One region of the Rhizobium sp. LjRoot98 genome, then DNA from elsewhere that is predicted to be linked to it. Evidence: predicted binding sites of a transcription regulator. Region 1 holds the regulator's gene; the other holds the start of a gene.

What was found. Region 1 encodes HrcA, which represses chaperone genes, less so after heat shock. Its sites were predicted from a motif close to GTTAGCACTCNCNNNNNGNGAGTGCTAAC; they were not measured.
Region 2: the regulator HrcA is predicted to act here: its motif matches at 6,262-6,290, upstream of groES (co-chaperone GroES).

Annotation. Positions count from the first base shown of each region.
Region 1 covers NZ_CAXUPW020000001.1:1,377,748-1,392,555, reverse strand. Annotated here, with positions in the region: gene ACSQ3J_RS06865 (glutathione S-transferase family protein) at 1-610, shown strand, start outside; gene ACSQ3J_RS06860 (aminopeptidase) at 685-1,932, shown strand; gene ACSQ3J_RS06855 (pyrroline-5-carboxylate reductase family protein) at 1,923-2,711, shown strand; gene ACSQ3J_RS06850 (EamA family transporter) at 2,701-3,603, opposite strand; gene ACSQ3J_RS06845 (MarR family winged helix-turn-helix transcriptional regulator) at 3,685-4,173, shown strand; gene hemW (radical SAM family heme chaperone HemW) at 4,177-5,352, opposite strand; gene rdgB (RdgB/HAM1 family non-canonical purine NTP pyrophosphatase) at 5,667-6,311, opposite strand; gene ACSQ3J_RS06830 (VOC family protein) at 6,352-6,771, opposite strand; gene rph (ribonuclease PH) at 6,910-7,629, opposite strand; gene hrcA (heat-inducible transcriptional repressor HrcA) at 7,839-8,897, shown strand; gene grpE (nucleotide exchange factor GrpE) at 9,013-9,627, shown strand; gene ACSQ3J_RS06810 (acetolactate synthase large subunit) at 9,805-11,358, opposite strand; gene ACSQ3J_RS06805 (D-arabinono-1,4-lactone oxidase) at 11,494-12,729, opposite strand; gene ACSQ3J_RS06800 (SDR family NAD(P)-dependent oxidoreductase) at 12,753-13,520, opposite strand; gene ACSQ3J_RS06795 (helix-turn-helix domain-containing protein) at 13,624-14,430, shown strand; gene ptsN (PTS IIA-like nitrogen regulatory protein PtsN) at 14,440-14,808, opposite strand, start outside.
Region 2 covers NZ_CAXUPW020000001.1:764,605-779,412, forward strand. Annotated here, with positions in the region: gene ileS (isoleucine--tRNA ligase) at 1-765, opposite strand, end outside; gene ACSQ3J_RS03775 (DUF1902 domain-containing protein) at 1,107-1,358, shown strand; gene ACSQ3J_RS03780 (BrnA antitoxin family protein) at 1,613-1,852, opposite strand; gene ACSQ3J_RS03785 (bifunctional riboflavin kinase/FAD synthetase) at 1,865-2,863, opposite strand; gene ACSQ3J_RS03790 (TIGR01459 family HAD-type hydrolase) at 2,910-3,758, opposite strand; gene chrA (chromate efflux transporter) at 3,883-5,253, opposite strand; gene ACSQ3J_RS03800 (chromate resistance protein ChrB domain-containing protein) at 5,246-6,079, opposite strand; gene groES (co-chaperone GroES) at 6,349-6,645, shown strand; gene groL (chaperonin GroEL) at 6,712-8,355, shown strand; gene ACSQ3J_RS03815 (hypothetical protein) at 8,960-9,409, shown strand; gene ACSQ3J_RS03820 (NAD(P)/FAD-dependent oxidoreductase) at 9,431-10,648, opposite strand; gene ACSQ3J_RS03825 (glutathione binding-like protein) at 10,742-11,449, opposite strand; gene hisG (ATP phosphoribosyltransferase) at 11,572-12,270, opposite strand; gene ACSQ3J_RS03835 (ATP phosphoribosyltransferase regulatory subunit) at 12,267-13,388, opposite strand; gene hisS (histidine--tRNA ligase) at 13,656-14,808, opposite strand, start outside.

The DNA.
Region 1 (14,808 bases):
GGGCGTCCCCTTCGAGCGGACCTATATCGATCTCGCCGCCAAGCCGGATTGGTTCCTGCGGATCTCGCCGCTCGGCAAGGTGCCGTTGCTGGCGGTTCCGCGCGGCCGTGCCGATGCGATCCTGTTCGAAAGCGCGGTCATCTGTGAATATCTGGAGGAAACGCAGCGTGGCGCACCGCTTCACCCCGCCGATCCCCTGCAGCGCGCCCTGCATCGCGGCTGGATGGAGTTCGGTTCCTCCATCCTCGCCGATCTCTGGGTGTACGAAACGACGGCGGATGTGGCGCGGTTCGAAGCAAAGTGCCAGGTCCTTCGGACGAAGTTCGCCACGCTTGAGCAGGAGCTTGCCAAGGGGCCGTATTTCGCCGGCTCACAATTCAGCATGGTCGATGCGGCCTTTGCGCCGGTGTTCCGCTATTTCGAACTGTTCGAGGCGCTGCTTCCAAGCGGCATTTTTGATGGGCTGCCGCGTGTCAACGCCTGGCGCCAGGCGCTAGCAGTCCGGCCGAGCGTGGTAAGCGCGGTGGCGCCGGATTATCCCGAGCGGCTGCTCGCGTTCCTGCAGCATCATGGCGCCTATCTCCTGACGCACAGCAGGATCGCTGCGTGATCGCAAAGGCCTTCTGTTTTGATCCGAACCGCTCTAAACCAGTGGTTCGGAAAACCAGCCAGCAGGAATATGCGATGACCTCTCCCGCCCACCAAGCCGTCGATCCCGTCAAACTGGACAAGCTGGCCGAAGTCGCCATCAAGGTCGGGCTCCGGCTTGAGCGCGGACAGGATCTGTTGATCACCGCGCCGATCGCCGCCCTGCCGCTAGTGCGGCTGATCACCAAGCATGCCTATATCGCCGGGGCAGGGCTGGTGACGACGTTCTATTCCGACGAGGAAACGACGCTTGCCCGTTACGCCCATGCCCCTGACGAGAGTTTCGACAAGGCCAGCGGCTGGCTCTACGACGGCATGGCCAAGGCTTTCAGCAGCAACACCGCGCGTCTTGCCATTTCCGGTGACAATCCGATGATGCTGGCCGCACAGGACCCGGCCAAGGTGGCACGCGCCAACAAGGCGATGTCGATGGCCTACAAGCCGGCCCTCGAAAAGATCTCCAATTTCGACATCAACTGGAACATCGTTTCCTATCCCAACCCCGCTTGGGCCAAGCAGATGTTCCCGGATGACATCGAACAGGTCGCCGTCGAAAAGCTCGCAAACGCGATTTTTGCCGCCTCCCGCGTCGATGTTGCAGATCCGATTGCCGCCTGGGCAGAGCACAATGCCAACCTCGCCAAGCGTTCCAAATGGCTGAACGGCGAGCGTTTTTCCGCCCTGCATTTCACCAGCCCCGGCACGGACCTGACGGTCGGGTTGGCCGATGGTCACGAATGGCACGGCGGCGCTTCGACGGCGAAGAACGGCATTACCTGCAACCCGAACATTCCGACCGAGGAAGTCTTCACCACGCCGCATGCACTGCGCGTCGAAGGCCATGTGTCGAGCACCAAGCCGCTGTCGCATCAGGGCACGCTGATCGACAATATCCAGGTCCGCTTCGAAGGCGGCCGGATCGTTGAGGCCAAGGCGTCGAAGGGCGAGGAGGTACTGAACAAGGTGCTGGATACGGATGAAGGCGCCCGCCGTCTCGGGGAAGTGGCGCTGGTGCCGCATTCCTCGCCGATCTCGGCCAGCGGCGTCCTGTTTTATAACACGCTGTTCGATGAAAATGCCTCCTGCCACATCGCGCTCGGTCAGTGCTATTCGAAATGCTTCCTCGACGGTGCTTCGCTCAGCCAGGAACAGATCGCCGCACAGGGCGGCAATTCCAGCTTGATTCATATCGACTGGATGATCGGCTCCGGTGAGGTCGATATCGACGGCGTTCGCGCTGACGGGGCCAAGGTTCCGGTCATGCGCAAGGGCGAATGGGCTTGACCACGCTCGGCGTCATCGGCGGGACCGGCTGGCTGGGCGGGGCTTTGCTTCGCCCCGCGCTGGCCAAAGGGTTCGTCGCTGCCGCCGATCTGGTTCTATCGTCGCGCAGCGGCAATAGGGCAGGGTTCGAAGCTTGGCCGGATGTTCGGTTTACCACCGATAATGCCGAGCTGGCGGCCCGGTCTGATATCATCATTCTTTCGGTGCGGCCGGAAGATGTCGGAGCGCTCGATCTTGATCTGTCCGGTAAACTGATCATCTCGGTCATGGCGCGTTTGCCCGCGGCGGCGCTCACAGCACGGTTCAAAAGCGAGCACATCATCCGCGCCATGCCGAACGCCTGCGCCGAACAGGGCCTGTCCTTCACGCCCTGGTTTTCAACCCCCGGCATCACGGCAGCGGACGCTGATTTCGCCGACGGCTTCTTTGCCTGCTCCGGAAGGGCAGTGAGGGTGTCCACGGAAAGCGAGCTGGATTATTTCACCGCGCTGACCGGTTCTGGTCCGGCCTTCATTGCCGCTTTTGCCGATGTGATGATCCGGGATGCGATTAAAAACGGGGTGGCGCCGGATGTGGCCGACATCGCTGTCCGCCAGCTTTTTCTGGGTGCCGGGACATGGCTGGCCGGGGCTTCGGAAACACCGGCCGATACAGTCCGGATCTTTACGGACTATGGCGGAACCACCGCCGCCGGGCTGACGGCAATGCTGTTGGCGGATATCACCGGGCCAATCTCCAAGGGGTTGGCCGCGGCGACGGAGAAGGCGGCTAAGGGCTGACCGTTTTTGCTGCGAGCGGGGCTGCAGGACGCGGTGCCATCTGCGCCCGTTGTCCAAGCCACACGCTGACCAGAACCGTAACCATGCCAACAATCTGCAGCGGCGTCAGGTTCTGGCCAAGCACACTCCAGCCAAGCAGCGTGGCCACCAACGGGCTGAGGAAGCCGAGTGAGGCGACGGCTGCGGGCTCAAGCTTGGACAGGCCGCGAAACCACAGGAGATAGGTGAAGGCCGCTCCGATCAGTCCCAGCCATGCCATGCCAAGAATATTGGCCATGGTCGGCATTGGCAGGGCCGGCTCGAATAACAGGGCGACCGGTACCAGCAAGAGGCCACCGGCGGTCAACTGCCACGCGGTAAAGGTAAGGCTGGATACCGGCGGCGCCCAATGCCGTGACAGCACCGTGCCAAACGCCATGGAGACCGCCCCGGCCAGCCCGGCGATGATGCCGATCGGATCGAGCGTTGCGCCGGGTGTCAGCACCAGCAGGCCGACACCGGCTATGCCGACGATCCCGGCGGCGATTGCCATTGTCCTCACCGGCGTTCCGATCAGCATCCGCGCCAGCATGACGACGATCAGCGGCTGGATGGCGCCGACGGTTGCCGCGACGCCGCCGGGCAGGCGATAGGCCGAGACAAACAGCATGGCCCAGAAGAACGAGAAATTGAGAGCGCCGAGGATGAAGCTGCGCGCCCACCAGATGCCCTGCGGCAATTGCCGGACGATGAGAAGCAGGATCAGGCCTGCGGGAAGCGCGCGCAGCATGGCGACTGTCAGGGGATAGCCATGCGGCAAAAATTCGGTGGTGACCACATAGGTGCTGCCCCAGATGGCGGGCGCAATCGCCGTCAAGGCGATATCAGCGAGGGAGGAGGATTTTATCTTCATTTAAAGTATCTCGATTTCAAGATAAATTGAGAATAACATCGATTATCTTGACGTCAAGATGAATCCTGCGTACCAAAAACCATGGATGAAGATCACGTCGATAGAATTCTCGTGCAGTGGCGCAGGGAGCGCCCGGACCTCGATGTCGAGCCGATGGGCCTGCTCGGCAGGCTGGCGCGGCTATCCACCTATCTTGGCCGCGAGGTCGATAGGACATTTTCGGAATTCGGGCTGTCATCGGCGAGCTTCGACGTGCTGGCGGCCCTGCGGCGCTCCGGCAAGCCCTACCAACTGTCGCCCGGCGACCTGCTGGGCACGACAATGATCACGTCGGGAACGATGACCAACCGGATCGATCAGCTGGAAAAGGCAGGTCTGGTTGAGCGGCTGACCAATCCAGAGGATCGCCGCAGCGTGCTGATCGCCCTGACACAGCCGGGGCTCGAACTGGTCGAACGCACTGTTACCGCCCACGTCGCCAACCAGCACCGGTTGACGGCGCTGCTGGAGCCTGAAGAGCGGAAAGCGCTGGATGCGATTGCCAAAAAATATCTGGCTGCTTTCGAGTAAAACTCAACAGGCGAGATCGGCAACCACGGCGTCGAGGATCAGCATGCCGGCCGGGGTGCAGCGCAGGCGGGAATTGCCGAGCCGCTCGATGAAGCCGTGTTCGATCAGAAACTGTTCGCGGTCGGGATCCGGCTCGCGGCCGGACAGGTCCTGCCAGCGCACGAGATCGATGCCTTCCTTCAGCCGCAGGCCCATCAGCAGCAGCTCGTCGGCCTGTTCTTCATAACCCAGCACTTCCTGATCGATCATGCCGTGGCCATGCTCCTCGACCAGTTGCAGCCAGTCTTCCGGCTTGCGCTCGGTCGCGGTGGCAATCTTGTTGCGGCCACGCGTCAGGCGTCCATGGGCGCCCGGGCCAATGCCGGCATAGTCGCCATAGCGCCAGTAGGTAAGATTATGACGGCTTTCTGCCCCGGGAGCGGCATGGTTGGATACCTCATAGGCCGGCATGCCGAAACCTTCGGTGATTTCCTGTGTCGCCTCGTACAGCACGGCGGAATGCTCGCCGTCCGGCACGATCAGCTTGCCTGCCTTGTGCAGCCCGTAGAAGGGCGTGCCTTCTTCGATCGTCAGCTGGTAGAGCGACAGGTGGTCGACCGCATAGGAAACCGCCTGCTTCAGTTCCTGTTCCCACTCCTCGACCGTCTGTTTCGGGCGGGCATAGATCAGATCGAACGACATGCGCGGGAAAATATCCCGCGCCAGGCCGATGGCCTTCAGCGCATCCTCGACGTTGTGCAGACGCCCGAGAAATTTGAGGTCCCGGTCGTTGAGCGCCTGGACACCGAGCGAAACGCGGTTGACCCCGGCTGCGCGGTAGCCGCGAAAGCGAGTGGCTTCGACGCTGGACGGATTGGCTTCCATGGTGATCTCGATACCATCCGGCACATGCCAGAGATTGGCGATACCATCGAGAATGGCCTCCACCGTTGATGGGTTCATCAGCGATGGCGTGCCGCCACCCATGAAGATGCTGGTGACGGTGCGCGGCCCGGACATATGCCGCATCGCCGCCATTTCGGTCAGAAATGCGCTGACAAAGCGCGGCTGGTCGACTGGCTGATGCCGGACATGGCTGTTGAAATCGCAATAGGGACATTTAGCGGCACAGAAGGGCCAATGCACATAGACCCCGAAACCGGGCTCCTTGTTGTCACCGATGGAAGAAAAAGTGGCCATTCTGTTCTGGGTCTTTCAGGCGCTTGTGCGCTGCGTCGTTAAGGTCGTGTTGTCCGCATATTTAGAGACCGGAAACGCTAAACGCTATCCCGTCTCTTATACCGTTTGGTCTTTTATCTCTATGTCTGAAATCGGAGCCGGGTTACCCCGCCTGTCGGCGTTCCCTTCTCCCCAGCGGGGAGAAGGTGGCCGAAGGCCGGATGAGGGGGCCGAAGGCACCTTGGTCTGGCTCCGGCTGCGCCGAAGCCCCCTCATCGCCTCACCACGTTCGGCACTTCTCCCCGCTGGGGAGAAGAGGTTTCGCGCTCACGTTTTCAAGCACTCAGGCATGTCTCGGCAAAAAACTTGAATGCCCGCGCGCGGTGCGACAGCGCCTCGGCATCACCCGGCTTCCAGCCGTGCTTTTCCTCGGCGCTCATTTCGCCGAATGTGGTGTCGTAGCCGAGCGGTTGAAAGACCGGGTCATAGCCAAATCCCTGTGTGCCGCGCGGTGGCCAGACGATGTGGCCTTCCACTTCGCCGCGGAACAGCTCCACATGGCCGTCCGGCCAGGCAAGGCAGAGCACCGAGACGAAGCGGCCAGTGCGCTTGTCGAAGGCGGTGGCACCGGCTTCCTGGATGGCAGTTTCGACCTTGTGCATCGCCATGGCGAAATCGCGCGTGCCGTCAGCGGTTTCGGCCCAATTGGCGGTGTAGACGCCGGGATCGCCGTTCAGTGCATCGACGACAAGGCCGGAATCGTCCGAGAGCGCCGGCATGCCGGAGGCTTTTGCCGAGGCCAGCGCCTTGATCGTGGCGTTTTCCTCGAAGGTCGTGCCGGTCTCGTCCGGCTCGATGAAATTCAGATCGGCCGCCGACTTGGCCTCAAAGCCCATCGGGCCGATCAGGTCGCGGATTTCACGGATCTTGCCGGCATTGTGGCTGGCAACGATCAGGGTCTTGTCTTCAAGCTTGCGCATCTGCGTCTTTCTCATCCGGCGGACAGTCCGCCCATTCGTTTCAGTCGATAGCCCAGAGGCCGGCTTCGGCGCATTCCAGGCTGTTTCCAGCCGGGTCGCGGAAATAGAAGGACCGGGAGCCGGATGGCCAATGGACATCGGTCTCGATCGCGACGCCCGCAGCCTTCAGTTTGTCTTCCCAGGCCGCGAGCTGGCCTTTCGCGACCCGCAAGCACATATGCCCGTTTCCATGTGTCCCGTGCGGCGGAACCTGCAGGCCGTCTGCCGGCGGAGGCTTGATCGTCTCGGCTGGATTGAAGATCAGCAAAACGCCGGGGCCGCAGCGAAAGAAGATATGCCGGTTGCCGCCGCGGCTGATTTTCTCAAGGCCGAGAACGGAGCCGTAAAACGCCTCCGCCGCATCGAGATCGTCAACATAGAGCGCCGTCTCCAGAATACCTTCGAATTTCAGCTTATCCATGCGTTGCCCTCACCCTGGCCCTCTCCCAGCACGCGGAGAGAGGGGACGACAGAGATTGCCGACTGGTCCTTCTCCCCGTCACGACGGGGAGAAGGTGCCCGATAGTGTGGATGAGGGGCAGTGATCGCATAGGCGTCCTCAGCCCCCGATAGCCTGCTTCTGCAGACCAACCAGTTCGGCAATGCCGTTCTTGGCGAGGCCGAGCAATGTGCCGAATTCCTCTTCCGAGAACGGCTTGCCTTCCGCAGTGCCCTGGATCTCGACAATGCCGCCGGAGCCGGTGATGACGAAATTGGCGTCGGTTTCAGCCGCCGAGTCCTCCAGATAGTCGAGATCGATGACCGGCTGATTGGCGAAGATACCGCAGGAGATCGCGGCGATATGGTCCTTCAGGACCTTTTCCACCTTGATCATGTTGCGGGCTTCCATCCAGGCGAGGCAATCGCGCAGCGCAATCCAGGCGCCGGTGATCGAGGCGGTGCGTGTGCCGCCATCGGCCTGGATGACGTCGCAGTCGATTGAGATCTGGCGCTCGCCCAGTGCCTGCAGGTCAACCACGGCGCGCAGCGACCGGCCGATGAGGCGCTGGATTTCCTGAGTGCGGCCGCTTTGCTTGCCAGAAGCCGCCTCGCGCTTCATCCGCTCGCCGGTGGCGCGTGGCAGCATGCCGTATTCCGCCGTGACCCAGCCCTTGCCGCTGTTGCGCAGCCACGGCGGCGTCTTTTCTTCCAGGCTCGCCGTGACCAGCACATGCGTGTCGCCGAACTTCACCAGGCAGGAACCTTCTGCATGCTTGGAAACATTGCGCTCGAAGGTAACCTTGCGCATCTGGTCGGTTTTTCTGCCGGAAGGCCGCATCATGAACTCCTGTGATGTTTGTCAGCCTTCTAACCTAACTTGGAAGGAAGGGAAATCATTTGCTCTAAAAGAGTGGAGAGCGGCAAAAGGCGCTGTACGGCGGGCTTTCCAGCCAATTTCCCTTTTGCTATCCGGGCCGGGATCACTATATTTCAATTGACTTCAACAGGATGGGTTTTTGCGTTCGAATGGTGCTGGATAAATCTGCAATGCGGGAAAGGCTTTCGGCGCTTGATGAGCGGTCGGGCGAAATCTTCCGCCGCATCGTGGAAAGCTATCTGGAAAGCGGCGAGCCGCTCGGATCGCGCAGCCTGTCACGCATCCTGCCGATGTCGCTGTCGCCGGCCTCTGTTCGCAATGTGATGAGCGACCTCGAAGACCTCGGCCTGATCTATTCTCCGCATATCAGCGCCGGGCGGCTGCCGACACAGAACGGCCTGCGCTTCTTCGTCGATGCCTTCATGCAGGTGGGGGATCTCTCGCCGGAAGACCGAGCCTCGATCGACCGGCACGTGCGCCGCGCCGATCGTGACCAGCCTGTCGAAACGCTGCTCACCGAAGCGAGCCAGATGCTGTCGGGCATGTCGCGCGGGGCTGGGCTAGTGATCACCGCCAAGAACGACCCGGTGCTGCGGCATGTCGAGTTCGTGCGGCTGGCGCCGACCAAGGCGCTCGCCGTGCTTGTCGGCGAACACGACCAGGTGGAAAACAGGATCATCGAGCTTCCGGCCGGCGTCACCAGCTCGCAACTGACGGAAGCCGCAAATTTCCTCAACGCCCATCTGGCCGGACAGACGTTGCCAGAGGTTCGCGGCCAGCTGGAAAAGGTCAAGGAAACCGTCCGGCGCGAACTAGATACGTTGAGTCAGGACCTGGTCGAGCGCGGCCTTGCCATCTGGTCGGGCAGCGAGGCGGACGACAAGCCGACGCAACTGATCGTGCGCGGCCGTGCCAATCTTCTGGAAGGCCTCGCTGGTGCCGAGGATGTCGACCGGCTGCGCATGCTGTTTGACGATCTGGAAAAGAAGGACAGCCTGATCGAAATCCTCAACCTGGCCGAAAGCGGGCCGGGGGTGCGGATCTTCATCGGGTCGGAAAACAAGCTGTTCTCGCTCTCCGGTTCGTCGCTGATCGTCGCCCCCTACAAGGATAGCGACGACAAGATCGTCGGCGCCGTCGGCGTCATCGGCCCAACCCGGCTGAATTATTCGCGCATCGTGCCGATGGTGGACTATACTGCGCAATTGATGTCGCGTTTGTCGCGGTAACCAGCCGTGAAGCGGCCGGTTTTTCCGGCAGCTTTCGATTGCACCCTTGATTTTTCGGCCTCAAAGCTCGATATCGACACCAAATCCTAGACATACTGACATTCCGGAGACCGTCATGACCGACGATATGAACAAACATGGTGCTGAAGTGAACGCGGACGAAGCCGCTGCAGCCTATGCCGAAGCCGCCGATGAGCAGGTCGATGCAGCCGTTTCCGAGCCGGATCCGTTGGAGCTTGCCAGGGCAGAAGCCGCCGACATGCGCGACCGCTATCTGCGCCTTGCCGCCGAAATGGACAACCTGCGTCGCCGCACCGCGCGCGACGTCAAGGACGCCAAGTCCTACTCCGTCGCTGGCTTTGCCCGCGACATGCTCGGCGTCTCGGATAACCTCCGCCGTGCGCTGGACGCCATCCCGGCCGAAGCCCGCGATGCCGGCGATGTCGGTCTCAACTCGCTGATCGAGGGTGTGGAAATGACCGAGCGCGCCATGCTGTCGGCGCTTGAGCGTCACGGCGTCCAGAAACTTGAGCCGGTCGGCCAGAAGTTCGACCCGAACTTCCATCAGGCGATGTTCGAAGTTCCGAATCCGGAAGTACCGAACAATACCGTCGTCCAGGTCGTTCAGGCCGGGTACACGATCGGCGAGCGCGTCCTGCGCCCCGCCATGGTTGGCGTCTCCAAGGGCGGCCCGAAGGCACCTGCAACGGACGAAACACCGGCGGCTTGATTTCTACCCTCCCTTTGAGGGGGAGGGTCGGCACGCAGTGCCGGGGTGGGGTGATCTTTGTGCGCCCCTGACATTCACCCCCACCCGCAGCTTCGCTGCTGCCTCCCTCTCAAGGGGGAGGTAAAGCCCGGTCGTACCGGTTTGATACGGGGCTCTCGGGGTCGTTACGGTTACCCGTCAGATGACGGCTTCTATCAAGAAGGGGCCGCCACGCGACAGTGCATGGTCGAGGAGAGAGATAAATGCCTCGCAGGTACTGGCACGCGCAGCCTCAACGCCCATTCCCTTTGCCATTGACACCCAGTCCAGCGTCGGCTTGTCGAGATCGAGCATTTTCCGGGCGTTTTCGCCGATCGTCTGAACGCCGACATTGCGCATTTCCCCATGCAGCACCGCGTAGGTGCGATTGGCAAAGACGATCGTGATGATGTCGAGATTTTCCCGGGCCTGGGTCCACAGGCCCTGAACGGTATACATCCCGCTTCCGTCAGCTTGCAGGTTCAGGACCTTCCGGTCAGGGCAGGCGATCGCGGCGCCGATCGACAGGGGGATGCCGATGCCGATGGCGCCCCCCGTGTTCATCATGAAGTCATGGGGAGCCGACCGTTCGGATAAAGCAAAGAACCTTCGCGCGGAGGTGATGGCTTCATCGCAAACGATGGCATTGTCCGGGAGTTTTTGCGCCACGATCACGGCGACTGCGTCTTCCGACAGTGCTCCGCTCGGCCGCCCTTCATCCGGGATTGTCTTTGCCAGCAGTACGGCCTGGGAGCTTTTGATCCCCAGTTCATCCCGAAGCCCCTCCAGTGCCGCCTTCAGGTCCGCGCCATGATCTGCCAAGGTCATGACTTGGCAGCCTTTGTGAACGAGCCGACCGGGCTTGCCCGGATACGCGAAGAAAGCAACCGGCTCCGATGCTCCGACAAGGATAAGAACGTCAATATCCGCGAGCATCTCCAATGCCGCGTCGATGGGGTAGGGGATGCGGGTTGGTGCCACACGGCCGGCACCGCGCTGCATATGCGCGACCTGCGGTTCGCCGAACAGGCGCACATCGAGCGCTGCGGAAATTTGCCCGGCGATCTCCAGGGCGCCAGCCTGTGCTGCCAATCCCCTGACAAGCAATGCACTCCGGCCGCGAGCTTTGCGGATCGCTTCCGCTGCACTGCGGATTGCCTCATCCTTGGTAGCGGAAGGCTGGGGACGATTGATCACTGCCGATGCAGGTGGCTTTGCCTCACCCCATGCCGCGTCGCCAGGCAGAATCAGGGTCGCGATGCCCGGAGGCGACATCGAGGCCTGGATCGCCGCTTTCGTTGCCGCGGCAACGTCGTCCGGCCCTTCGATCCGCCGTACCCAGTCGGACATCGGCGCAGCCAGGCTCTCGATGTCCGTTGTCAGCGGCGCGTCGAGCGGAAGATGGTAGGAGGCATGGTCGCCGACGACATTGATCATCGGAACGCGGGCGCGCCTGGCATTGTGCAGGTTGGCGAGCCCGTTTGCCAATCCCGGCCCCGTATGAAGCAGCGTCGCGGCCGGGCGGCCGGTCATCCGCGCGTAACCATCGGCAGCGCCTGTCACCACGCCCTCGAAAAGCCCCAGCACGCAACGCATGTCCGGCCGGCGATCGAGAGCCGCGACAAAATGCATTTCCGACGTGCCCGGGTTGGCGAAGCAGACGTTGACGTCATTGGCCAAAAGCACATCGCACAGAATATCAGCACCGTTCATGGTCAGCCTCCCATCCGCCCATTTCCGCGAGATCGCTCACGAACGATGAGCGCTTGATGTCTCTACCACGCTCACCGTCTCCCAACAATTTGCGTGGCAGTGCATTATCTGTCGCGACGGCCAGACTGCATAATATTACCCAAACAACTGTTTCAAGTGATCATTCAGGAACCGCCCTTCCGGATCGAGCTTGTTGCGCAGCGCCCGGAAATCCCCTGCGCGTGGATAGAGCGCCGTCACGTCCTCGCTCCCCAGAAAATGCAGCTTGCCCCAATGCGGGCGCGAGCCGAACTGGCGCAGGATATCGTCGACATCCTTCAGATAGTTCCAGTAGTCCGTGCCCGGCTGGCCCGAGACCGAGAGCGTGATCGAATCCTGTTCGAAGAACGGGCTGATCCAGCCGCCATCGCCGGCGGTGAAGCGGTATTCGATCGGGTAGATGCAGGTCGGGTGTTTCTCCAGCATCAGCTTGCGCACTTCGGTGCAGGCCTGCTTGCCGTATTTGACCGGCACTGCGTATTCGAGTTCGTGGAAGTTCGGCACATATTCGATCGGATAGATTTCCGAGGAATAGGCGACTTTCTCGAACGCGCTCTCCATCGGCGGCTGATCGGTGATGTCGATGGTCTTCATCTCGCAGACGTCAGAAAGGCTCGTGGTGGTCGAGACAGAAGATGTGTCCGGCAGGCAGTAGCAATGGCGGCTTTCCGGCACCGGGCACCAGAAGAAGCCGAAATGCCGGTGGTTGGCGGCGAGATCGTCGTGTTGCTCCATGCATTCGTCAAAGGTGCAACGCCACAGTTTTTCATGCAGATTGTAGCTGTCCATCACCTGCAGGGTGATTTCGGAGATGACGCCGAGCATGCCGATGGAAACGCGGACGGCGTTCAGCATGTCCGGTTCGCTGTCGTCGATCGAAAGGATGCTGCCATCCGGCTGTACCAGCCGCATGCCGACGATCTGCGAGGCCATGTTGCCAAGCTTGATGCCGGTGCCGTGGGTTCCTGTAGTCAAGGCGCCTGCCAGTGCCTGGCTGTCGATGTCGCCCTGGTTGATCATCGACAGGCCGTTGCGCTTCAACGCCTTGCCGAGCGTGTTGATCGTCGTGCCGGCATAGACGGAGACGCGCTTGCGCGCCGTGTCGATATGGCTGATGCCCTGCAGGCCAGAGAGCGTCAGGTGTAGCCCGCTCGTCAGTGCCACCGGCGTGAACGAATGGCCCGAACCGGCACAGCGAACGTTCAAACCGTTCGAGGTTGCCTCCCGGACCATTTCGGCCAGAGCCGCCTCGCTGTCGGGCGCGCCCCGGTGCCGGACGATGCACGATTGATTTCCCACCCAGTTGCGCCAGTGGCCGCCTGCTTCCATCATGATCCCATTCTCCCCTTGATTGTTCAGACCGCTGTGAAGCAGTTGTCGACAAACAGATGCGTGCCGTTGACGAAGCTCGACTCATCACTCGCCAGGAACAGCGCGGCTTGCGCCACCTCCATCGGATCACACATCCGGCCCTGTTGGGCGGCAATCGCCGCATCGGAAACATCGACGCCGTATTTGGCAAGGCCGACCAGCTCGCGCTTGCCGTGGTCGGTGGCGATGAAGCCGGGGCAGACAGCGTTTGAGCGGATACCGCGGTCGCGGAATTCCACCGCAATCGCCCGGGCGAACATGTGGCAGGCCCCCTTGGTCGTGTCGTAAAGCACCTCCATCGGCGTCGCGGCAACGGCCGAGATCGAGGAGGTCGAGACGATGCTGCCGCCACCGGCCGCCAGCATGCCGGGCAGCACGGCCTTGGTCATCAGGAACATCGAGCGCACGTTGACCGCCATCAGCCGGTCCCACTCATCCTCTTCCGTTTCCAGGAAAGGTCCGACGGCGAGAATGCCGGCATGATTGAAGAGAACGGTAATCGATCCAAGCGCATCCTCTACTGCTTTGACAGCTGCCTTGACCTCTGAGGAGACGGAAACATCCGCCGGTGCGAAGACGGCCTGTCCACCCTCGGCGCGGATTTGGGCAGCAACCTCTTCGCCCTTGCTGCGCGGCAGGTCAACGATGCCGACGCGTGCGCCCTCGCGGGCAAAAAGCTGGGAGGCCGCAAGGCCGCATCCTCCAGCGCCTCCGCTGATCAGTGCGGTCTTTCCTGAAAGTCTGCCTGCCATTGCCGTTCTCCTCGTGCTCTTGCTTTTCAAGGATTATTGTTGACGCAATGGGGGCTGTCGATATCCCATAGGGGATAGATCGCTTGACGAAGGAAAGTCCGCTTTGCTGCCCGACGAATCCCGCCAGATTGCCGCGTTGATTGATGGTCTCTCGACGCCGGGATTCGGCGACGCGCTCGATGCCATGCTGCGACAGGTCGCCGGTTTCGATTTGTCCGGCGTCTTCGTCTTTCCCTACGATGCCCGTCCGCTCCTGCTGCATGACGGTTATACCCGGCATGTTGCACCCAAGGCCTGGGCAGCCTATCTCGGCGGCGCCTATCTGCTCGATCCGTTTTATGTCGCCTGCAACAACAGTCACCCGGCCGGCCTATGGCGGATGCGGGATCTGGCGCCGGATGAGTTTTTCGACACGCAGTTCAGCACTTCGCGGGAGGTTCATCCGTGTGTATCGACGGAGGAAGGATCGCTGGTCGAGGAAATCGGATTTCTGGTACCGCTGGATGGCGGTTTCACGGCCACCTATTCGCTGATGCGGGTGAAGGGCCATTCGGGATTCAGCGACAGCGAACTGGAGAACCTGCGCGCCTACGAGCCGATCGTACAGGCGGCAATCCGGTCAAGCTGGAAGCGCGAGACAATCCGCGCATTTCCGCAGGCCGGTCAGGATGATCTGATGGAGGAAGCTTTTGGCCGGCTTTGCGCCGACCGGTTGACGCTGCAGCAGCGCAACATCGTGCGGCTTATCCTGCGCGGACACAGCAACGCATCGATCGGTGAAAGCATCGGCATTTCGGAAGGGACGGTGCGCATTCACCGCAAGAACATCTACAAGCGCCTGGCCATTTCCAGCCAGGCGGAGCTGTTTCGCATTTTCATCGACCATCTCAATCAGCATAACCTGTATTGAGGGATCGGATCAGGCCGCGTTGGAGGCCTGATCGTCGCTGAGGAAGGCGTAGATAGCCGATGCGGAATCCGTCGCGCGCAGCCGGGCAACCATTTCCGGGTCGCGCAGCACGCGCGCAATCCGTGACAAGGCTTTCAAATGATCGGCGCCGGCGCCTTCCGGCGCGAGCAGCAGAAAGACCAGATCGACCGGCTGGTCGTCCAGCGCTTCGAAATCGACCGGCGATTCCAGGCGCGCAAAAATACCGACGATCGATGTCAGATGGCCAAGCTTGCCATGCGGGATGGCAATGCCATTGCCGACACCGGTCGAGCCCAGTCGTTCGCGCTGAAGGATAACGTCGAAGATTTCCCGTTCGGGCAAATCCGTGATCTTGGA
Region 2 (14,808 bases), 610 kb from region 1:
GTTGCCCGGGATCGTCCAGGGCGTAGTCGTCCAGATGACAACATGGGCGCCGACGAGAGCCGGCGCACCGGCAGCCACCGGGAACTTCACCCAGATCGCATCGCTCTCATATTCATGATACTCGACCTCGGCTTCCGCCAGCGCCGTGCGCTCGACAACCGACCACATGATCGGCTTAGAGCCTCGGTAGAGCTGGCCGCTCATGGCGATCTTCAGGAGTTCGCCGGCGATGCGGCTTTCCGCGTGAAAATTCATCGTCAGGTACGGATTGTCGAAATCGCCGATGATGCCGAGGCGCTTGAACTCGTCGCCCTGGATCTTGATCCATTTTTCAGCGTAGGCGCGGCATTCCTTGCGGAACTCGATCATCGCGTCCGGCTGCTTCAGGTCTGGCTTGGCCTTGCCCTTGGCCCGGTAGTTTTCCTCTTCGATCTTCCACTCGATCGGCAGACCGTGGCAATCCCAGCCCGGAACATAGTTACTATCATAGCCGCGCATCTGGAACGAGCGGGTGATGACGTCTTTCAGGATCTTGTTCAGCGCGTGGCCGATGTGGATGTTGCCGTTGGCATAGGGAGGGCCGTCATGCAGGACGAACTTTTCGCGGCCAGCGGCGGAAGCCCGCAGCTTCTTGTAGAGGTCCATCTCACGCCAGCGGGCAACCGTTTCCGGCTCCTTCTGCGGCAGGCCGGCGCGCATCGGAAATTCGGTTTCCGGCAGATAGAGGGTCTTGGAATAATCGAGCTTTTCAACGGTATCGGTCATGGTTTCAGCAATCATATCTGGGCGCGTGTCGCCGCGCGTGCGAACGGGATATCATAAGGGAAACGGTGGCGTTCAGGCCGAACGCCGAAAACCCGGACCTTCCGGCTGCAGTCAGAGCGCTCAGAAGGCCGGGCCAATAATTCGCTGATCACGTATCAATCGACGATATCGGGTCATGGTGGCCGGTTGTTTAAGCGGTTTTTGCGCGAAAAGGAAGATGACAACGGCAAAGTTTCAAAGAACGATATGGTTCATTGTGATGAAACGTAATTTCCACTGCATTATATGATATTGGATCAGATAGCGCATCGCCGATAGCAAGGTCGAAACGGGAGCAACAGATGGTCAAGCGGACATTTTTTGTAAAGGCGGTCTGGGACCCTGAGGCAATGGTGTTTTATTCGGAAAGCGACATCGAAGGTTTCCACATCGAAGCCACCACGATCGACGAGTTCGAAGAGATTATTTTCGGTACGGCGATCGACCTGATTGTGGCGAACCATATCAGCCTGCCCGACCTTGCCGGAACGCCGTTACGTGACCTCATTCCAGCCATTCTCTGGCAGAGACCAGCGTTTCCGGTGGCGGCATAATGGTGCAAGGATACTACAGGCTGGTCTGTGATATCCTCCTTGCCCTCGGCTACGAATATCTAACAAATGCCAAAGGCTCACACGAGAAATGGCAATCGCGTGCCACCGGTAAAATGGTGCTCGTTCCGCGAAATTTGAAAAGCCGCCATACTGCGAACGCCATTCTCAAGACTGCGGGATCCGACCGCAAGCTTTGATACGGCCTCACTGGAAGCGACGAAGCGAACCGTATCGGACAAATCGGATAAGCTGACTCAGTCCTTCGGATTCGCCTGCATTGCGGCGCGCAGTGCATCGTTGATGCGGTCCTGCCAGCCGGGGCCATCGTCCTGGAAATAATGCAACACGGCGCTGTCGAGCTTGATCGACACCAGTTCCTTGGTTTCCGGCAGAGCGCGCTTTTCGACGGCTGGTGCCGGTGCCTTCTTGGCCGGTTTGAACAGGGCCTCTGCAGCATCCATGGCGCTGACGGGCCGGCGGGGCGTGGTAGCCATCGGCATTATCCTTTAGGAATTGGCATCCGGACCGAATGCGATTTTGCTGTCGATCACACTGAGCGGCTTGACGCCGGAAAGCAAGGCGCGGGCTTCCGCATCATCCTGCTTCATCTGCACCACCAGCGGATCGAGACCATCGAACTTCAGCTCATCGCGCAGATGGCCGAAGAAGGAGACCGAACAGATTTCACCATAGAGATCGCCGGAGAAATCGAAGACGAAGGTTTCGAGCAGGGCAATGCCGTCGCTATCGACCGTCGGGCGCTTGCCGAAGCTCGCCACACCATCATGAAGGCTGCCATCGGCGCGGCGGAAGCGCACGGCGTAGATACCGTTGCGCAATTCAACTTCCGGCGGCAGCTGCATGTTGGCGGTGGGATAACCCAGCGTGCGGCCAAGCTTCTTGCCGCCGATGACTTCCGCTTCCACCGTATAGCGGTAGCCGAGCAGACCGGCCGCCTGGGTGACATCGCCCTCGCCCAGCAATCCGCGAATATGGCTGGAGGAGATCACCGAGGCGTTCTCATCCCGAAACGCATCGACCAGCGTCACGCCAAAGCCGTTTTCGCCACCGGCAGCCATGAGGAAGGCAGGGCCGCCTTCCCTGCCCTTGCCGAAATGGAAATCGAAACCGGTGACCACATGGCTCGCATGCAGCCAGTCCATCAGGATGGAGCGGATGAAATCGGATGCGGACAGCTGCGAGAACGTCTTGTCGAACGGATATTCGATGACGGCGGAAAAACCCATGCCTTCAAGGATGCGTGCCTTCAGCGGTGCCGGCGTCAGCCGGAATACCGGCTGGTCCGGCCGGAAGACGCTGCGGGGATGCGGCTCGAAGGTGAGAACCAGCGCCGGAACGCCCCGCGCCTGCGCTTCTTCCAGCGCCCGGTTCAGAACCGATTGATGACCACGATGCACGCCATCGAAATTACCGATGGCGATGACGCCGCCGCGCAGCGCTTCGGGAAGAGGTTCGCGGGTCTCGTTGCGATGAAAAACTGTCATGTCCGTTCGCCAGTCGTCTCTCGTGCGGGCCGATCGCGCCAATCCGTCAAGCCAGTCTCGGCATCCACCATTTTGGCGTGACGCCTTCGTTTTTCAAGAATGCCGTCAGCTTGGATTCGTCGGTCTTTTCACCGGTCATATATTCGGCGGCGTGAATGCCCGCGCTGATATAAAGGACGTCGAGACCGAAATCCTGCGCGCCCTTGACATCCGTCGGCATGCCGTCACCAATCGCGATCACCCGTGACAGGTCGAGCCCGCCGCGCGCGGCCTTGGCTTCCGTCAGGGACGCCCGGTAAATCGGCACATAAGGTTTTCCGGAAATCCGGGTTTCGCCGCCAAGTTCTTCGTAAACCTTGGCAATGGCGCCAGCGCACGGAATGAGCTTGTGGCCACGCTCCACCACCAGATCCGGATTGGCGCAGATGAACGGCACCTTGCGCCTGGCAAGGCCGGTCAGCGTTGCGCGGTAATCCTCGGCAGTCTCGCTTTCGTCGTCAAAAAAGCCGGCGCAGACAATGATCTCGGCCTCCTCGGAGGAAACCATGCTGACGCCCAGGCCTTCGAGCAGCGGCAGGTCCTTTTCGGCGCCGATGAAATAGATCTTCTTCGGGCCGGCCGAAATCAGTGCGCGGGTGACATCGCCTGACGTGACGATCCGGTCATAGGCGCTGTCCGGCACGCCAAGGCCGCGGATCTGGACGATGACGCCGGGATGCGGGCGGGGCGAGTTGGTGATCAACACGACGGTCAGCCCCTTGGCGCGCGCTTCCGTCAGCGCCACGCAGGCGCCTTTGAACGCCTCGACGCCATTGTGCAGCACGCCCCAGACATCGCAGAGCACGACGTCATAACGGCTGGCAATGTCGCGAAAACTGTTGATCCGAACGGCCATGCTGGCTTCCCGCAGAAAAGAAATGGTCGGGCTGACATCGCAGGCAGACGTTAAAAACACAAGTCTCCATGGGAAAAATGGCGGCGGAATTCCAAGGTTTCCGGCGCGCAACGGGATCGAACCACTAAAATCCGCGGATCAGCCAACCGGCGGCCGCGCAGAGGACAAGCGTTGTCACGACGCCGCGCTTGAAGAAAAACAGCAGCGCGGCTGCCAGAAGTGCCAGGCAGAAGGACGGTAGCTGGAAGGTCTGCCAGACGGGGAGCGGCATGGAAACAGGCCCTGCAGCAAAGCGCTCCACGCTGGAAAAGAGAACGTGCAGACCGAACCAGATGGCCAGATTGAGGATAACGCCGGTGACCGCTGCCGAAATGGCCGCCAGCGCGCCGGACAAAGCCCTGTTGTTGCGCAAGGCCTCGACATAAGGAGCGCCCAGAAAAATCCAGAGGAAACAGGGCACGAAAGTCACCCATGTGGCGAGCGTCGCCCCGAGCAGGCCGGACATAAGCGGATCGAGCCCGAGCGGTGCACGGAAGGCCGCCATGAAGCCGACGAAGGACAGTACCAGCACCAACGGTCCCGGCGTAGTTTCGGCCAACGCCAGACCATCCAGCATCTCGCCGGGCTTGAGCCAATGATAGGTCTCGACCGCCTGCTGCGCGACATAGGCAAGAACCGCATAGGCCCCACCGAAGGTCACCACGGCCATCTTGGAGAAGAACAGCCCGATGGCGCTGTAAACGGTGTCAAATCCAAGCATCACACCGATGACGGCGAACGGCGCGATCCACAGCGCCAGCCAGGTGGCAAGAAGCTGAAACGTGCGGCCCCAGCTTGAAGCACCATCGGGAAAGCTGCTGTCGATGACCGACGGTTTATCGGCAAGTATCTGCTTTGCCGCCGCCGCCATGGCTTTTTCGCCAGTTGCGGGCTGCAGGCGCGTGGCAAGATATCCGGCAATGCCGGCCGCCAGCACGACAAGCGGGAATGGCAGATCAAAAAAGAACAGGGCTGCGAAGGCGAACGCTGCAACGATGAGCGCAAAGCGGGTTTTGAGCGCGCGGCGGCCGACGCGGATGACCGCCTCGACGACGATGGCCAGCACCGCCGCCTTCAGCCCGAAGAACAGGCTTGTCAGCCAGTCGGTCTCATGAAACAGCGCATAGGCCGACGACAAGCCGAGGATGACGAAAAAGCCCGGCAAAATGAACAGCAACCCGGCAACGATGCCACCGCGTGTGCCGTGCAGCAGCCAGCCGATATAGGTGGCAAGCTGCTGCGCCTCCGGCCCCGGCAGGAGCATGCAGAAATTCAGCGCATGCAGGAACCGGCTCTCGGAGATCCAGCGGCGTTCCTCCACCAACTCCCTATGCATCAATGCGATCTGCCCGGCCGGGCCGCCAAAACTGAGCAAACCGATCTTCGCCCAGACTTTGGTGGCTTCGCCGAATGTCGGATGCGATGGCGGCAGGATGACGGTTACCGCCTCATTCATGGCCTTTGGCCTTCTTCGCGATGTGCTGCACCCATTCGTGCTTTTCCTGTGTGGCGTCGCGCGCCCAGCGATAGAAGGCATCGTAGAGCGTCATGCCCGCTTCCAGCTGTTCCAGATCGTCGGCGAACATCCGCGAGAAACCGAGCGACGCCGCGAGCAGTCCGGCGGCTTCGGAAACCAGATCGAGCCTGTCGGTGTCGGCGGCGCGGACGATCAGGGCGAGATGCTGAAGTGCCGGAAATGCCAGACCAAATTCCTTGACCATCGTATCGAAGGTGCAGTTCTCTCCCCTGTGGCTCCAGAAGACATTTTCCACATCAAACGGTGTTGCATCGAAACGATCTGCTACGGCCTCAACCTCAGGGGCAGCGACAAAGAGGAATGTCGCGGCCGGATCGACGAAGCGGCGAATCAGCCACGGGCAAGCAATACGATCGATCTTGGGGCGAGAGCGCGTGACCCAGACTGTTCCGCCATTCGTGTTTTCACCCGGTAGGGCAGCGACTGGAACGAGCGGCAGGCGAGCAGCCTGCCAGGCTTCGAATCCGCCTTCCAGCGTCTCTGCCGTGGCACCGGCATTTCTGAGCCATGCAGCGACGCCTTCGGAGAGCTTCTTACCCTTCTGGCAAATCACAACCACCCAGCGACCGCGATAATCCGCCCCCCATCGCCGCACGTCGGCGTAAGGACGCCGGAAAGACGATGGGACAAGAAACGGCTGGGCGGCGAAGTCTTCATCGTCGCGCACATCTATGACGACCGGCCCTTTGGCCGTGCCGATCAGGCGGGCAAGTTTTTCGGTGGAAATAGCGTTATACGAGGCCATGGTTTACGTCCTTTTCGTGGGATTGGACGCGAAGTGATGGCATGACGCCTCGTGGGGCAGTTCGCAGACCCCATGCGCAAGTTAGACAAAAAAGCGGAAACCAAGTCAACCATATTTCCCGATGCAAAGAATCTTGCCGGGCCGTTCTTGACTCACCTCGATGCCGTCCTTATCTCCAAGCCGCTAGCACTCAAGCAATAGGAGTGCTAACATCCATCCATCGGATCGCAAAGACGGTCCGTGAAGTCATTTGATCGAGGGATTAGACAATGACAAGCACCAATTTCCGCCCGCTACATGACCGCGTCGTTGTACGTCGCGTCGAGTCTGAAGCCAAGACCAAGGGCGGCATCATCATTCCGGATACCGCCAAGGAAAAGCCGCAGGAAGGCGAAATCGTCGCTGTTGGCACCGGTACCCGTGACGACAAGGGCACGCTCATCGCGCTCGACGTCAAGGCTGGCGATCGCGTTCTGTTCGGCAAGTGGTCGGGCACCGAAGTCAAGCTCAACGGCGAAGACCTTCTGATCATGAAGGAAGCCGACATCATGGGCATCATCGGCTGATTTAGCCGGTTCCCGCCTTTTCACTTTCCATAAAACCAATTGGGCACCAGCCCGGGAGTTTTTAACATGGCAGCCAAAGAAATTAAGTTCGGCCGTACCGCGCGCGAAAAGATGCTGCGCGGCGTCGACATCCTCGCAGACGCAGTGAAGGTAACGCTGGGTCCTAAGGGCCGCAACGTCATCATCGACAAGTCCTTCGGCGCACCGCGCATCACCAAGGACGGCGTTTCCGTCGCCAAGGAAATCGAACTTGAAGACAAGTTCGAGAACATGGGCGCGCAGATGGTCCGTGAAGTTGCTTCGAAGACCAACGACATCGCCGGCGACGGCACCACGACTGCTACCGTTCTTGCGCAGGCCATCGTTCGCGAAGGCGGCAAGGCCGTTGCAGCCGGCATGAACCCGATGGACCTGAAGCGCGGCATCGACCTCGCAGTCGCAGCCATCGTCAAGGACCTCGTTGCCAAGGCAAAGAAGATCAGCACTTCGGACGAAGTGGCCCAGGTCGGCACGATCTCCGCCAACGGCGAAAAGGAAATCGGCCAGTACATCGCTGAAGCGATGCAGAAGGTCGGCAATGAAGGCGTCATCACGGTTGAAGAAGCCAAGACCGCCGAAACCGAACTCGAAGTCGTCGAAGGCATGCAGTTCGACCGCGGCTACCTCTCGCCCTACTTCGTGACCAACCCGGAAAAGATGGTTGCCGAACTGGAAGACGCTTACATCCTTCTCCATGAGAAGAAGCTCTCCAACCTGCAGGCGATGCTTCCGGTTCTCGAAGCCGTCGTTCAGACCGGCAAGCCGCTCCTCATCATCTCGGAAGACGTTGAAGGCGAAGCTCTTGCTACGCTGGTCGTCAACAAGCTGCGTGGCGGCCTGAAGATCGCTGCCGTCAAGGCTCCTGGCTTCGGCGATCGCCGCAAGGCCATGCTCGAAGACATCGCGATCCTGACCGGTGGCCAGGTCATCTCCGAAGACATCGGCATCAAGCTGGAAAACGTCACGCTCGAAATGCTCGGCCGTGCGAAGAAGGTTTCGATCTCGAAGGAAAACACCACGATCGTCGACGGTTCCGGCAAGAAGGCTGAAATCGAAGGCCGCGTTGCCCAGATCAAGGGCCAGATCGAAGAAACCACTTCGGACTACGACCGCGAAAAGCTGCAGGAACGCCTTGCCAAGCTCGCTGGTGGCGTTGCCGTCATCCGCGTCGGCGGTGCGACTGAAATCGAAGTCAAGGAAAAGAAGGACCGTATCGACGACGCGCTCAACGCAACGCGCGCCGCTGTTCAGGAAGGTATCGTTCCTGGCGGTGGTACGGCTCTGCTCCGCGCCTCGATCGTTCTCGACCTCAAGGGCGCAAACGACGATCAGACCGCCGGTATCAGCATCATCCGCAAGGCACTTCAGTCGCTGGTTCGCCAGATCGCTGAAAACGCAGGCGACGAAGGCTCGATCATCGTTGGCAAGATCCTCGAAAGCAACACCGACAACTTCGGCTACAACGCCCAGACCGGCGAATTTGGCGACATGATCGCCATGGGTATCGTCGATCCGGTCAAGGTTGTCCGTACGGCTCTGCAGAACGCAGCTTCGGTTGCCTCGCTGCTGATCACCACGGAAGCCATGATTGCCGAACTGCCGAAGAAGGAAGCTGCCGGCGGCGGCATGCCTGACATGGGCGGCATGGGTGGCATGGGCGGCATGATGTAATAAGGCGTTTGCCTTATTACCAATGACGACCATCGATCTTTCCGGGTTTCCGGATTGAGAAGGGGCAGGCCGCAAGGTCTGCCCTTTTTTCGTTCGCACCAAACAGAGTTGCGGACGACATCACGCCCCTCCCCTCAGGCGCATTGCACGAACCTCAATATCATGCTCTGATTGTACGGTGACCGAACCGGTGCAATCGGGAATATTTATCTCGGATCACAAAATATTTCTCAAAAGACCATTGAAGCCAGAGAAAAAGCAATTATAACAACGCTCCAAGTGAACCCCAGATTCACAGGGATCAAGAACTTGGACGAATTGACGATAAAGAAGTTCAATTTTTCCGCATTAACTGTCTGCCCAACATTGTTTTGATTCCAGACCGCAATGCCTATAGATTTTCCTTGCCTACAATTTGTTTTGTCTTGCCGGTACACACGCCCAAGACCTGAAAATTGAGTTTTCTATCTTTCTCAGTAAACTACGCCTCGTCATGTATTTGTCGTGTCGTCTAATTCTGTTGAAAAATGGAAGCTGTTTCTTGTGAACACTTACGGGAACGGACGAATGAATTTCGGATTTTGTGAATATACCGGGGTCAGCCTTGTTTAAAATTGCAAGAACAGGCCTTTCACAGCCCCGGGGCGCTGATTCTTTTGCCCGTGGCGAAAGCGAGCTGGATATGCTCGTTCAATTCTGCTCTTCCGAAGGTTGGTCCGGCGACTTGTCGAACGGCCTGTTCCGTCTCGGCGAAAATGCAGCTGCCATGCACGGCCTCAATCAGGCCGAATGCGGCCTGCTCAATCTGATCCGCTGCTATGACAGCGCCGACCGCAATCACGTGCTGGCGCTTTTCGAGCAGGCGGCCACGACCTCGTCGTCCTTCTGCTTTTCGACGACGATCATCCTGGCGTCCGGCCAGAAACAGCCGGTTTTCTGCATTGGCGAATCCACCGGACTGGAACAGCGCTATTCAGGCTCGATCCTCGGCGTGTTCTTCTTCCCGCGCTTCCAGCTGGAAGCACGCAGACACGTTTTCACCCACCATCAATAACCGGCAACAAACGCCGGGAGATTACGGCAGCAGCGTCTTCAGATCGGTCAGCGGGTCTTCGAGAAGGGCCCGGTCGGGCGTCAGGCCGAGATCGAGCAGCTTCTTGCCGGTGACATAGGCTTTCGCGTCGTTGAGCGCATCGACGGCCACCAGCTTGCCCGCCGTGAAATACCAGACCGAAATGCTGCCCTCGCGCTGTCCCTTGCGCACCACCGTCTCGTCATGACCCTGGCCAAAGCCGGCGATCTGCAGCTTCACGTCATACTGATCCGACCAGAACCACGGCTTCGGCGCATAGGGCGCCTCGCCGCCAGCCAGCAGTGCGGCCACCGCTTCGGCCTGATCGACGGCGTTCTGGACGGATTCCAGCCGGATCCGCATGTCTTTCCACGGCAGCACAGCACAATCGCCCATCGCATGGATGGCCGGGTCAGATGTCCGCCCGAAGCAATCGACGACAATACCGTTGGCCACTTCGAGATCGGCGCCGTGAGCCAGCGCATCATTGGCCGTCACGCCGATACCGACAATCACCAGGTCAACCGGAATGGTCGAGCCATCCGTCAGTTCCGCCGCTGTCACCCGGCCACTGGTGCCGACCAAGCGGACGAGGCCAGTGCCTTCGCGGATATCAACGCCGCGCGATGTATGGATGTCCTTGACGAGATAGGAGGTGGCAACGGAGGCAACCCGCTGCAGGATACGATCGGCCATTTCGATGACGGTCACATCAAGCCCGCTCGAGCGCGCCACGGCGGCTGCTTCGAGGCCGATATAACCACCGCCGATGATCAGCGCGCGTTTGCCGGGCTTCATCTCATCGGCAAGGCGATCGGCATCAGTAAAATCGCGCACCACGAAGACACCGTCGAGATCTCCGCCAACACTGGCAGGCAGTTTGCGCGGGGTCGAGCCGGTGGCGAGCGCCAGCACGTCATAGTCCAGCATCGAGCCATCGCTGAGAGTGACGGTCTTGGCAGGCCGGTCAATCGCCGTGACCGACGTGGATAGGCGGATATCGATGTTGTGTTCGGCGTACCAGCTTTCCGGCCGGTAGAGCAGCCGGTCCAGATCCATTTCGCGCAGCAGGTATTTCTTCGACAGAGGCGGGCGTTGATAGGGATGGCTTGCTTCCGCCGCGACGATCGTGATCGGACGCTCGTCCTTCAAGGCCCGCAATTTGGCCACCAACGCAAAGGCGGCCTGACCGCCGCCAACCACAACAAGTCTACCTGTCACGTGTGTTCACCCGTCGAAAATGCTTCTTTTCCCAAGACGTAGCCTGTCCGCCCGAGTGCCGTCAACTCGGACGGACGGCAGCATTTGACGCGATCAGTCGCGCTTGGGGATCTCCATGCCCTTCTGTGCCGCCGGACGGGCAAGGCCGCGATCGACCCATGCCATGACATTCGGGAAACTCTTGTATTCCAGCACGTCGGCGCCGCCGTAGAACTTGCGGGCACCTTCGATCCACGGATAGGTGGCGATATCGGCGATGGTGTACTGATCGCCCATCAGCCACTGACGGCCTTCAAGACGCGTCTCCAGAATGCCGAGAAGCCGCTTGGCCTCATCGCGGTAGCGCTCCATCGGATAGGAATTGTTGGCGACCTTATCGGCTGCGAATTTGAAGAAATGGCCGAACTGGCCGAACATCGGCCCGACGCCGCCCATCTGGAACATCACCCATGCGAGCGTCTCGTAACGTCCGGCCGCATCGGCCGGAATGAGCTTGCCGGTCTTTTCGGCGAGATAGACGAGAATGGCGCCGGATTCGAACAGACCGATCGGCTTTCCGTCCGGACCATTCGGATCGATGATCGCCGGAATGCGGCCATTCGGGTTGAGCGAAACGAATTCCGGTGATTTCTGATCGTTGGTGCCGAAGGAAATCAGATGGGGTTCGTACGCCAGGCCGAGTTCTTCCAGAGCGATGGAAACCTTCACCCCGTTGGGCGTCGGCAACGAGTAGAGCTGAATGATATCAGGGTTTTGGGCGGGCCAGCGGGTGGTGATCGGAAAAGCACTGAGGTCGGCCATGCGGAACTCCTTGTGGTGGGAGTTCGAACATAGGACAGATGTGTCCAGAATGTTAGACTGCCGCATGCATTTGGCCGGAGGTTTTTTAGGACCTGCCCATACATGGCCCTGACGCGCAGGCCTCAGGCGAGCGCGCCGTTTACCGCATCAATGATCTTTGCCACCAGGGGATCACCCGTATGCTCGGCCTTGCGTGCCCGCACCAGGCAGGCCTGCGACCGCAGGATGATGCCATCCGACAGGATCTTCAGATGGTTGGCCTTCAGCGTCGAGCCGGTCGAGGTGATATCGACGATGATATCGGCCGAACCGGAGGCCGGTGCACCTTCTGTAGCGCCGAGGCTTTCGACGATGCGGTAGAGCTGTATCCCATGCTGCGACGAGAAGAACTGCTGGGTCAGGCGCCAGTATTTGGTGGCGATCGCCAAGCGGCGGCCATGACGGGCACGAAAGTCAGCAGCGACATCGCCAAGATCGGCCATGGTATCGACATCGAGCCAGATTTCCGGCACGGCAACGACGACATCGGCATGGCCGAAGCCGAGCCGGGCGCAGAATTCAACGCGCGCATCGGCCTCCGACAGACCCTCGCGGATCAGATCTTCGCCGGTGACGCCGAAATCGATCGAGCCGCTGCCGATTTCGCGGGAAATTTCCGACGCAGAAAGAAAGGCGATCTCGACGTCATCAAGGCCTTCGACACGGCCGCGATAGGAGCGATCGTTGCCGACGGCGACGATCTTCAGGCCCGCTTTTTCGAAGATGGCGGAGGCATCGTCCTTCATCCGGCCCTTGGAGGGCAAGGCTATGGTGATCATCAGTGCTCTCCCCTCACCGCCTCGATCCGGTCGAGCCACAGCGAGAAGCCGACGGCCGGGATGTTTTCCTCGGCACCGAGCAGCGTCAGCATGCCGTCATAGCGGCCGCCACCAGCCAGTACCCGGTGATCGTTGCGCAAGGTGACCTCGAAGACGAGGCCGGTGTAATAATCGAGCGGACGGCCGAAGGCGGCCCGCCAGGTGATATCCGCCAGCTTGACGCCGGCAGCGGTGAAGGCCGCGACGCGGGCATCGAAACGATCGACGGCAGCCTGCAGCGGCAGTCCAGTGCTCTTGGCGAAATCGGCAAGTACACCCGGCGCGTAGCGCAGGCTGACATTGAGCGACAGGAATTCCCGGAGCACATCGAGCTTGCCGGGATCGAGCGAAGTGCCGGCCAGCGCCAGCTTTTCCTTCAGCCGGAGAGCTATTTCCTTCGGTGAACGGCTGGCATTGGTGAGATAGCCGGTCGCCTCCATCACACCGTCGATATGGGCAACGAGACCTTGCTCATCACCCTTGGCGAGCAGCGCTTCGACCTCGGTACCAAGGCCGGCAACCTGCTCGGGCTTTGCCAGCCGCAGCATCAGGGCTTCCAGCTGCGTCTGCTCGCCGAAGGCGCGGATCAGGCGCTTCTGCCAGCCGCCGGGCAGGCCGAGCGCTGCGACGACCGCTTCGAACATCGCCTGATCACCCATGGTGACGGCAAACGGCCGCTCTGGCAGAAGCCGGCCGAGGATCGTCACGGCATCGGCCACGGCGCGAGCATCGGCGCTCGCCGCATCGCGGGTACCGAGATCCTCGATGCCGGCCTGATAAAACTCGCTGCCGCCTTCGCGGCGCTGGCGGAAGACTTCGCCGAGATAGGAATAACGCTTCGGTGTCCCGGTCGCGGTTTCGATATGGCGCATGCAGACGGGAATGGTGAATTCCGGGCGCAGGCACAGGTTTTCGCCGGTCTCGCTCTGGGTGAGGAAGATGCGGCGGCGCAGATCCTCCCCGGCCATGTCGAGGAAGGGTTCGGCCGGCTGGATAACGGGGGTATCGACACGCAGCGTTCCCAGCCGCTCGAAATCGGCCAGAAGGTCAGCGGCGAAGGCTGGGAGGTTGATCAGGGGCATGGGAAACTCGCAACGCAGGTGGGTGCGGGAATGCCCCTCCCCAACCCTCCCCACAAGGGGGAGGGAGTTAATTTGCTGAACCGACCGTTCTGCATATCCAAAACTCTGGGAATGACAGCTCGCAAGCCGTCACCTAGCTTCGCTCTCGATGGCAACTTGCGGTCGGTTGTTGTGGTGAATGATATTGTCGGCGCGTACAAAACCACTCCCTCCCCCTTGTGGGGAGGGTTGGGGAGGGGTCTGATTACCGGCGCAACCTTACACATCTTAGCCGCGCGCCCGGTCTTCCGCCTGCTCGGCCAGCATTTCACGGACCTTGGCGACGAGGTCACCTTCCGGCACCGAGACCTGCGCCACGCGGGCTTCGCGCCAGGTGGTGTTGTCCTCGATCTCGCCGGATAGGCGCTTGCCTTCGATCAGGTCCTTGATCTGCACGAGGCCCTGTGCGCGTTCATCACCGCCCTGGATGATGGCGAGCGGCGAGTCGCGGCGGTCGGCATATTTCAGCTGGTCGCCAAAGTTCTTCTTGTTGCCCTGATACATTTCGGCCCGAATGCCAGCGTGGCGCAGCGCCTGTGTGAACTGCTGGTATTTGCCCAGGCTTTCGGTGTCGCGGTCCATGACGCAGACGACGACCGGGGCGATGACCTCTTCCATGCCGAGCTTGCCGAGGTTCTTCAGCGCCGTCATGAGGCGCGAGACGCCGATCGAGAAGCCAGTGGCCGGAACCGGCTGGCCCATGAAGCGCGAGACCAGACCATCGTAACGGCCACCGCCGCCGACCGAGCCGAAGACGACCTTTTCGCCCTTTTCATTGGTGACGGCGAACTGGAGTTCAGCTTCGAAAACGGGGCCGGTGTAATACTCAAGGCCACGGACGACGGATGGGTCGATCTTGATGCGGCCGGAATCGTACCCGGCGCTTGTCACCAGGCTGCCGATCAGGTTCAGCTCATCGACGCCCTCAGCGCCCTTCGACGTTCCGGCAACCAGCGCGGCTAGATCGGCGGCGCTTGCCGCATAGTCGGTGATGCCGATGAAGAAGATGACCTTGGCGATCTGGTCTTCATTCAGCCCAGCTCCCTTGGTGAAATCGCCACTCTCGTCCTTGCGGCCAGGGCCGAGTAGCAGCTTGACGCCCTCCGGACCGAACTTGTCGAGCTTGTCGATGGCACGCAGCACGGTCAGCCGTGCATTGGCATTTTCGTCGCCGCCAAGACCAATGGCTTCGAGCACACCATCAAGGACCTTGCGGTTGTTGACCCGGATCACATAGTCGCCGCGGGCAATGCCCAGCGCTTCCATCGTGTCGGCCATCATCATGCACATTTCGGCATCCGCCTGGACACCCGCAGCGCCAACCGTATCGGCGTCGAACTGCATGAACTGGCGGAAGCGGCCGGGGCCTGGCTTTTCGTTG